DNA from 4 places in the Salinicoccus sesuvii genome. Region 2 is predicted to be linked to each of the others. Evidence: predicted binding sites of a transcription regulator. Region 2 holds the regulator's gene; each other region holds the start of a gene.
The links. Region 2 encodes Rex, which represses fermentation and respiration genes when NADH is low (regulators of the CRP and FNR family bind a similar motif). Its sites were predicted from a motif close to TTGTGAAATATTTCACAA; they were not measured.
Positions count from the first base shown of each region.

Region 1 (2,205 bases), on a different contig from region 2:
GTATTACGGATTACGTTCAGTATAAGAAAACAGGCATAAGAAGACAGGACTCATGGCAGTTTTATCTGCTTTTTAACATTTACGCGCTATTGTTAATTTCTGTACTTGATCAGTTGGGTGGTACTTCCCACATCGGTATTCATCCAGGTGCTTTGCCCTTTTGGTTCCTAGCAGCTACCGCTATACTGGCAACATACATAACGTATCGTAGAAATCAGAAAACAGCGGCACACTAAAAGGGAAGGCATGTTGCCTTCCCTTTTATGTGTTTCTAGCGGATGATCAGGTGTTTAATGAAAGACCACATTCCCCAAAGTATGAACTCTATTATTGAATCCGGTCTTTTTTGAACATTCAACTGCAGAGGCTCATAGTCATTTTCGCGGTATCCTAGTAGTGGGTCATACTGATTATAATGTTTACGCATTCATCACACCCCTTTTGTTAATTATAACATTAACGGAATATTCAAACAAATTTAAGGCTAAATGACACTCCGTACCCTTTCGAACAGTACGTTATTCTCGAGATGAATATGGTCGAACGTATCTTTCTCGAGTTTTTCCAGTCTGGCATAGACAAGCTGATATGTGCCACATGCCGATCCGCGAGGGGTGAAATCATCCGTAATGTCTCGCATTTCCTTTAATATATCTCCCACCACCTCATGCTCCGATTCGAGTGCACTGACATGCGGCTTGACGGTTTCTACGAGCGCTGACGTCGGATTCTGCATGAATCTATTGATGAGTGGAAACACATTCCTGTCCTCCTCTGACGTATGGGCAACCATCTCATTTTTTAGCGTCTTATAGAGCGTTTCTAGTCTTACTAAATGCGGCTCATTCGGACCATGTTTTCTCGCCACTTTAGTGATATAAGGTGTCAGTGCCGAAAGTTCATTCAAAAGCTCCCGGTGATACCTGTTTTGGATGAAGGTAATGATAGCAGCCTCGTCCAAGTACCTCATGTCGATGCCACTACCTTCATGCTGATCGATGCCGCTTATCTCTTTGAGCACTTCCTCTAGATCTAGCCCGCGTGCATCAACCGCTTCTGCGAGGGATATCCTGCCGCCACAACAGTAATCAATTCTCTTCTCTCTAAATATATCTGCACTTTTAGGAATCTCCTTAACGATATCGCTGACCCACATTTTCTCATTGACCACAGCCATGCTAACACTCCTTTTAAAGATGTATTTTTTATACATCTTTAATGTATCATATAACTATGCTATTGAATCATCACTTATATGTGAATGATTGAACATTCAGTGACAATATTCAATTGAATGCACTTCGCGTTTAATTTATCCGCCTATGGGTACAACGTTGAAAAGGAGCGGATGCATATGAATCTCGATAGTTATCGACTAACCGGAGAGAACACAATTCGTCTGAGTGACTACAAGACCAGTGAAAACAAGTCGCACGATAACGAAGACATTAGAAATGACATCATCCCCCCACTTGTAAAAAGACTTAAAGATCTTCATCTCAAAATGAATGCTGAAGAGAAACACGGTATATTAGTTGTACTGCAAGCGCTTGATGCTGCGGGTAAAGATGAAGCCATCAGTTATATATTCTCGAACCTCAACCCCCAGGGACTGAAGACGACCACGCTCGGTAAGCCGACTGAAACAGAGCGGAAGCACGACTATCTTTGGCGCCTGCACGACGCCCTGCCCGCTCATGGTGAAGTTGGTATACTGAACCGTTCGCACTATGAAGAAGTCATTGCGCCTCGCATCCATGACGTATTATCGGAAGGTGATTATCCAGAAGGCGCAGACGACAATACACTTTGGTCACTGCGTTTTGAACAGATACGAAACTACGAGAGATATCTTCATCAGAACAATATCCACATCGTGAAATTCTTTTTTCATATGTCTAAGGATGAACAAAAACGCCGTCTGCTTGCAAGGATGAAAGACCCGGATAAGCAGTGGGAATTCTCGTTTTCTGATGTCGAGGAACGGGAATACTGGGACGATTATCAGAAGGTATTCGAGGACATGTTGAATGAAACTTCTACCGACTATGCTCCGTGGTATGTCCTGCCTGCAGACGACGCGTGGCATACTCGTCGTCTCGTCAATGAGATCATGGTCGACTTGCTTCGGAAAATTGACCCAAAATACCCTGAAATGACCGGAGAAGACAAAGAGAAGCTCAAGGCGTACATCAGAAAACTGGA
Region 1 is NZ_JBHRWV010000006.1:3,394-5,598, reverse strand. Features, by position in the region: gene ACFOJ8_RS05610 (hypothetical protein) at 1-236, shown strand, start outside; gene ACFOJ8_RS05605 (hypothetical protein) at 272-427, opposite strand; gene ric (iron-sulfur cluster repair di-iron protein) at 485-1,177, opposite strand; gene ACFOJ8_RS05595 (PPK2 family polyphosphate kinase) at 1,355-2,205, shown strand, end outside.
Region 1: ric (iron-sulfur cluster repair di-iron protein) is a predicted target of Rex. The motif match lies at 1,256-1,273, and genes of this name have one in related genera.

Region 2 (2,205 bases):
AATTGTATAGCCGCCACTAGATTCGAAGATGTTCTGCAGTCTGTCGTATTTCTCCATCTGTTCACTATAGGAGGGATGCTGGTAATCGTGTTCTGCTAGCCATCTGGTTGTGGCGTTCATTTCCTCTTGGGTATACAGTAGATCGGCGAAGGGTCGCATCATTTCATCCCTTACAGTCTGAGTGGATTCAAGTGTCATCTGCTGGGTAAGGTATCCAATTGCAATACCCTTCGGAGTTGTGATTCTGCCTTCTTCAATACCGAGTTCCCCGGCCATCATCTTCATTAATGTCGTCTTGCCGGCACCGTTTTTGCCGACGATACCGACTGTTTCACCTTTTTTTATTTCAAGGTTTATATTTGAGAAAATCTGGTCTGTACCGAAAGACTTTCCTACATTTCCTAATTGCATTACTATCATATTAATTCCCCCACTCCATTCAATTTTACAATAAATGAGTCAAAAAAACGATGAAATTAAATGACAATGACTACACTATGAAAATGGAGATATGCTATAATATACCAACAGAGTGCAATAGAAGAGGTGTGGGACATTTGAATAGTAAAAAGAAAATCCCAAACGCAACAATGAAACGTCTTCCTTTATACTATAGATTTTTCAAGAACGCCGAAAAATCCAGTGTAGATAGAGTTTCCTCAAGAGAGATCAGCGAAGCACTGGATATTGATTCAGCCACAATTAGGAGAGATTTCTCCTACTTTGGTGAGCTCGGCAGGAAAGGTTACGGCTACAATGTCAAGAGCCTGCTGAATTTCTTCATGGAGCATATCCAGGGTAACGAAGTGAGGAACGTAGCGATCATTGGTGCAGGGAATTTGGGCAGTGCATTATTAAACTACAAATTCAACAACATAAATGATAGAATGAATGTGGTAGCTGCTTTTGATAGTAATGCTCAGATCGTCGGGACATCCATCAATGGCACGGCAGTATATCATTCGGATGAGCTTGAAGATCTGGTCAGTCAGCACGGCATAGACGTCGCGATACTCACCCTGCCAGCTGAAGTCAGTCAAAATATGGCTGAGCGTCTGGTGGAAGCGGGTATCAAAGGCATACTCAACTTCACGCCGATCAGATTGAACGTAAGTGATGAAATCTATGTCCATAATATAGATTTGAGCGTTGAATTACAGGCACTATTCTTTTATATGAAACATATCTAGGAGGGATACTATGCTCGAAACATTAATGCCGGTGACGCTGATGGCAGTAGGCCCGACAAGTATGATCGTGATTGCTGTTGTAGCATTGATCATATTCGGACCTAAAAAATTGCCTCAATTCGGACGCGCAATGGGTTCAACTTTAAGAGAATTTAAAGATGCAACCAAAGGTCTCGCCACTGATGATGATGACGATGACGACGAACGCGATAAGAAACAACAACCAAAGAAGATCGAAACAGTCGAAGTTGAAAAGGTTGAAGAAACTAAAGTATAAAGATCCAAAGGGGTGGCGAAAGCCGCCTTTTTTTTGAAGAGGTGAAAACGAATTATGAACGACTCGGAAAAAAGGGAGATTACCGAGCATCTGGATGAATTGAGAAAGCGGCTACTGATTGTCATGTACTTTTTCGTAGGTGCATTGATCATCGGTTTTTTCCTGTCTAAGCCATTGATTTATCATATGCAGAATGCTCCATGGACACAAGCAATACAGATGCATGCATTCCAGGTAACGGATCCATTGAAAATTTATTTAATGATTATCGTTGTCATCGGTTTCGTTATTGTGCTGCCAGTAATTCTCTATCAACTCTGGGCATTTGTTTCTCCGGGGTTATACAGTAATGAGCAGAAGCTGACTTTGAGTTATATACCGATTGTCATGATCCTGATGCTACTCGGTATGGCTTTTGGTTATTTCGTTCTTGTGCCCTATATCATCCAGTTCACGTTCGAATTATCCGAGGACATGGGTATCGAAACGACGATTGGAATCAACCAGTATTTTGGCTTCCTTTTCAGGACGGTGTTGCCATTCGGAATCATATTCCAGATGCCGATTCTAGTCTTGTTCTTAACCCAGCTAGGACTATTGACGCCATCCTTTTTGAAGCAGAACAGAAAATATGCCTACTTCATTTTGTTGGTGGTCGCAGCGCTTATTGCACCACCGGATGTGATGACGCATGTCATGATTACTATACCGATGATTATTCTTTATGAAATTAGCATC
Region 2 is NZ_JBHRWV010000010.1:4,513-6,717, forward strand. Features, by position in the region: gene ACFOJ8_RS12065 (ABC transporter ATP-binding protein) at 1-420, opposite strand, end outside; gene ACFOJ8_RS12070 (redox-sensing transcriptional repressor Rex) at 558-1,190, shown strand; gene ACFOJ8_RS12075 (twin-arginine translocase TatA/TatE family subunit) at 1,201-1,467, shown strand; gene tatC (twin-arginine translocase subunit TatC) at 1,522-2,205, shown strand, end outside.

Region 3 (2,205 bases), on a different contig from region 2:
TACGGGGTTATAGACATCGATTATGATTGTACCTTCATCGCTTAGCCAATTGCGTATTCGCTCAAGTAATAACAACTGGTCTCTATCCTCACCGACACCAAATCCATCCATGTAGAGCACTGTATCGAAAGTATTATCAAGCTCAATTTCATAGAAGTTGCCGCATAACGCCATTATATTGGGCGTAGAATGGCTTTTAGCCACTGAGACCATCTCTGGAACCAGCTCAACTGTAGTAATGCTTTCAGCATGGGCAGCCAAGGTGCGGGCTAACCTGCCGTCCCAGGCACCGAGTTCGAGTATATTGCCAAGCGGTTTGCCAAGCTGCTCTTTTATATCTTTAGCAAAATGTTTTTCGTAATCAGTGATTTCGCCCTCTTGCCTCAGTATGCGATACTGTGTTTCATAAAACTTCTCTGCCCAATTTTTTGTCATTCTTATCTCCTCCTGTAATTTGTTCTAAACTACAGGTTTGAAATCAGATACAATAACCACATTGTATTGCCACCTTTCAATATCCGTATCTATATCCCTTTCATATAGTTGTTATCGCTAATATCATAATTATACTTTCTAGCATGCCATATAGCTACAACATTAGTCCCTATGGCAAATAACGCCCCTATAATCAAGAATACATTGCCCCACCACACAAAATCCAGCCAATAATTGAAGATAAACAATTGGATAGAAAGTAACAAGGCAATCACAGCGATATTTCTACCGTATCTGGTCATCCCAAAAATCCCCTTCATACGCACTAGTGAGTTCAAAGGTATATAGAATCAGAAAAAAAGCAGTGGGTATTGAAATGATTATAAATGCAACGTGAACCTGCCATGTCACACTGAAAAAGGATGGTAGAAACATGATCAAGCTCATTAAAAAAGTAATAAGCATGCTTTTCTTCATATATCTACGCGTAAGATACTGTTTCTCCCCACAGTAGGGACAGGTCATACTGCGATCAAACGAAAATTTGAACGACTCTCTCAGTTTATCTCCGATTGTCCAGCGGTTTCCGCAATGCGCGCATCGTGTCATCTCCCAAAACCTCCTGAAAATAAAGAAATCTTCTATAATCCTATTTATTCCATTATCTCATAATAATGGGTCGGAACTCAATTATATAGACGATAAGTTGTCACAAATTTATAAAAATAATATGTGAATTTATTCACTATAGTGCTATACTAAACTTGTGATTAATTGAACAATAACTGGAGGAGTTATTATGTTAAAGGATCGAATCGCGAGAAATGAGGCATGGGAAGGGTTCGTAACAGGTCAATGGAGCGAAAAGGTGGATGTCAGAACGTTCATCCAACTCAACTATACGCTATACGAAGGTACAGATGAATTTTTGGCGGGTCCTACTAAAGCAACGGAGCATCTATGGAAACAAGTAATGGAATTGTCGAAAGAGGAACGCGAACGGGGCGGTATGTGGGATATGGATACAAAGGTCGTCTCCACCATTACTTCCCATGGGGCAGGCTACCTTGATAAGAAGCTGGAAACGGTTGTCGGTTTTCAGACTGAAAAACCATTCAAGCGATCTATGCAGCCATTCGGTGGTATAAGAATGGCAAAAGCGGCATGTGATGCTTATGGATACGAACTGGATAAAGAGACTGAAAGAATTTTTACGAACTACCGTAAGACCCATAATCAGGGCGTATTCGATGCCTACTCGAAAGAAATGATGGCATGTCGCAAGGCCGGTATTATCACTGGTCTTCCCGATGCCTATGGACGCGGTAGAATCATCGGAGACTATCGTAGAGTCGCTCTGTATGGTGTTGATTTCCTCATGACCGAGAAAAAGAAAGAATATGACAGCATGACGAGCGTCATGACTGAGGAGATCATTCGTCTGCGTGAAGAGATGTCGGAACAGTATCGTGCACTTTCAGAACTCAAGAGTCTGGGTGAGACTTACGGTTTTGATCTCTCCCGTCCAGCACGTGATTTCAAGGAAGCAGTCCAATGGACATATCTTGCATACCTCGCAGCTGTCAAAGAACAGAACGGTGCAGCGATGAGTCTAGGTCGTACATCAACTTTCTTGGATATATATGCATCCCGTGATATCGAGGCAGGAATGCTCACCGAAACCGAGGTACAGGAAATCATAGATCACTTCATCATGAAACTACGTCTCGTGAAATTTGCCCGCACCCCCGATTATAATGAATTGTTTTC
Region 3 is NZ_JBHRWV010000009.1:196,651-198,855, reverse strand. Features, by position in the region: gene ACFOJ8_RS11555 (class I SAM-dependent methyltransferase) at 1-435, opposite strand, end outside; gene ACFOJ8_RS11550 (hypothetical protein) at 525-737, opposite strand; gene ACFOJ8_RS11545 (TIGR04104 family putative zinc finger protein) at 721-1,044, opposite strand; gene pflB (formate C-acetyltransferase) at 1,235-2,205, shown strand, end outside.
Region 3: pflB (formate C-acetyltransferase) is a predicted target of Rex. The motif match lies at 1,166-1,183, and genes of this name have one in related genera.

Region 4 (2,205 bases), on a different contig from region 2:
TATAGGCGGGCAGGAGCCAGAAATACACGAGTGCATGACCAAAGTACCAGAACAATGTTCGGCTTAGTGAGACGTTGATCCGTTCTGTAAATCCGAGTGACCAAGGAACAAACTGGAATAATACCGTTGTAGCAACACCAATTGTACAGACAATCCACATAACGTTGTTGATTGATGCCATATAAGAGAGCAGTGGTGTTTTCTCACCGGGATGTGCTTTTTTCCATCTTGCGTAACGCATCAGCTGACCGACGGCAGAAATCCATGAACCGACAATGACTAGTGCGAGACCTATATAGAATAAGACATGTGCTTGAAGTGGTGCATAGAAAGTATAGAGAACTGATGCTTCATTCGTAGCAATCATTGCTGCAGCCATCAGTGTACCTACGGTCATGACGAAATAACCGATCCATCCGAGCTTTCTTTCAGTATCAGTAAACGCCCCGCAAGTTTTTGATAGGGAGGCAATCTGATATCCCATAATGAAGTATGTCGTCATAACCAGAGCAAGGATGACACCGTGGAGCGTAAGTAATTGATAGTACCCAATACCAAACGGCAACTCGAACTGCCCGGATCGAACCAATGTCTGGAGTAATCCGGCAGTACCGCCGATGGCGAGCGCAAAGATGACCCAATACATATGTGCCATGACCAGCTTGGCATCTTTTCGAGTGATGGGACCTGCATTTCTAACTGTTCTATTCAACTACATCCACCACCTTTATCATTGATATCATATCGGCATGTCCAACACCGCAGTATTCGTTGCAGATGATCAGGAACTCACCGGTTTTATTGAAATTGGCAGTATATGTCGAAACAAGACCTGGTTCCACCATCATATTGACATTTGTACCTGCGACAGAGAAGCCATGAATGACGTCTTTAGTTGCTGCCTGTATTCTGACACGTGATCCTTTTGGAATCTCGACTTCACGTGGCTCATACATGAACGCGCTGGCTGTGAAGTATAAGTCGTAGTCGTAGTCTCCAGAATCGGATTCATATAATCCTGGATTGCCAAACCGCGAGTCACTTTCCACAAAATCTGGATTGATTGTCTCTATGCCACTTGCTGCTGGTGTGTGACCTGCATGTACAGATGATATACCGAGTATAGCCAGGAAGATGGCAAGAGAAGCAGATCCAAGTGTCATCCATATTTTTTCGTACTTGTGCATTAGTTGTTCCTCCTTACATTCTTTCCATGAATAGCATGAATATACCGAACCAGCTGACTACCATCAAAGCGCCGAGTGCCAGCACCATAGCAAGTGTACCGCGGAGATCGAGATTATTATGATCGTCTTCATGAGGTATCACCGGTTTATTTTTATTGGACATTTCTTCACTCCTTGAACGTGACTTTATAATGTTGATGATACTGAATATGTTCTCGAAAAAAAGTGATAAAAATCACATTTTATGATAAAATTTACTTAGGAAGTCGGGGTGAGGATAATGGAAAGCAACACTCTATTTAGACCTTTGGAGATTATTGGACTACTCAAATCGCATGGGAAAAGTACGAAGGTGAATAAAGGGGAATACATCTACCATTCTGGAGATCGTGCAGGATGGATACATATGGTCATCGAAGGGGAAGTATTTATCAGTAGGATGCATGAAGAGGGCAAGGAACTCGTCACAAGCTTGCTCGTCCAGGATGGGATATTTGGGGCCACTTCTCTTTTTTGTGGAATAAAGGAGCACACTACCTACGCACGAGCAAAGACGGATTGCGTTATCCAAAGTTTCGAGCGAGAGAGTTTTGAGATGAAAATATTGTCTGATCAAGCGCTGATGGCGGAGTGGATGCAGTGGCTAGATATCGATGGTAGTCGCCAGGCCACAAAACTCAGAGATCTTTCCATGTATGGCAAGAGTGGTGCACTAGCATCCATACTGATCCGGTTATGTAATTCCTTTGGCACTAAGACTGGGCAAGGGATTACGATCACAACACAGTTGACCAATCAGAATCTTGCAGCCATGTGCGGAACTTCAAGGGAAGGGATTAATCGTATGATGACTGAGTTGAAGCAAGAAGGGATACTGTCAATCGACCGCAAACAGATTACAGTGCATGATATAATAGCGCTGAAAAAGCAGGTAAACTGTGAGAACTGTTCGCTGGATATATGCCAGATATTTTAGATGAGATAATCAAGTGTTTTTTGTTTCTTTTTTTGGGGTAGT
Region 4 is NZ_JBHRWV010000007.1:223,532-225,736, reverse strand. Features, by position in the region: gene ACFOJ8_RS06935 (b(o/a)3-type cytochrome-c oxidase subunit 1) at 1-655, opposite strand, end outside; gene ACFOJ8_RS06930 (cytochrome c oxidase subunit II) at 705-1,187, opposite strand; gene ACFOJ8_RS06925 (cytochrome c oxidase subunit 2A) at 1,201-1,350, opposite strand; gene ACFOJ8_RS06920 (Crp/Fnr family transcriptional regulator) at 1,468-2,163, shown strand.
Region 4: ACFOJ8_RS06925 (cytochrome c oxidase subunit 2A) is a predicted target of Rex. The motif match lies at 1,411-1,428, and genes of this name have one in related genera.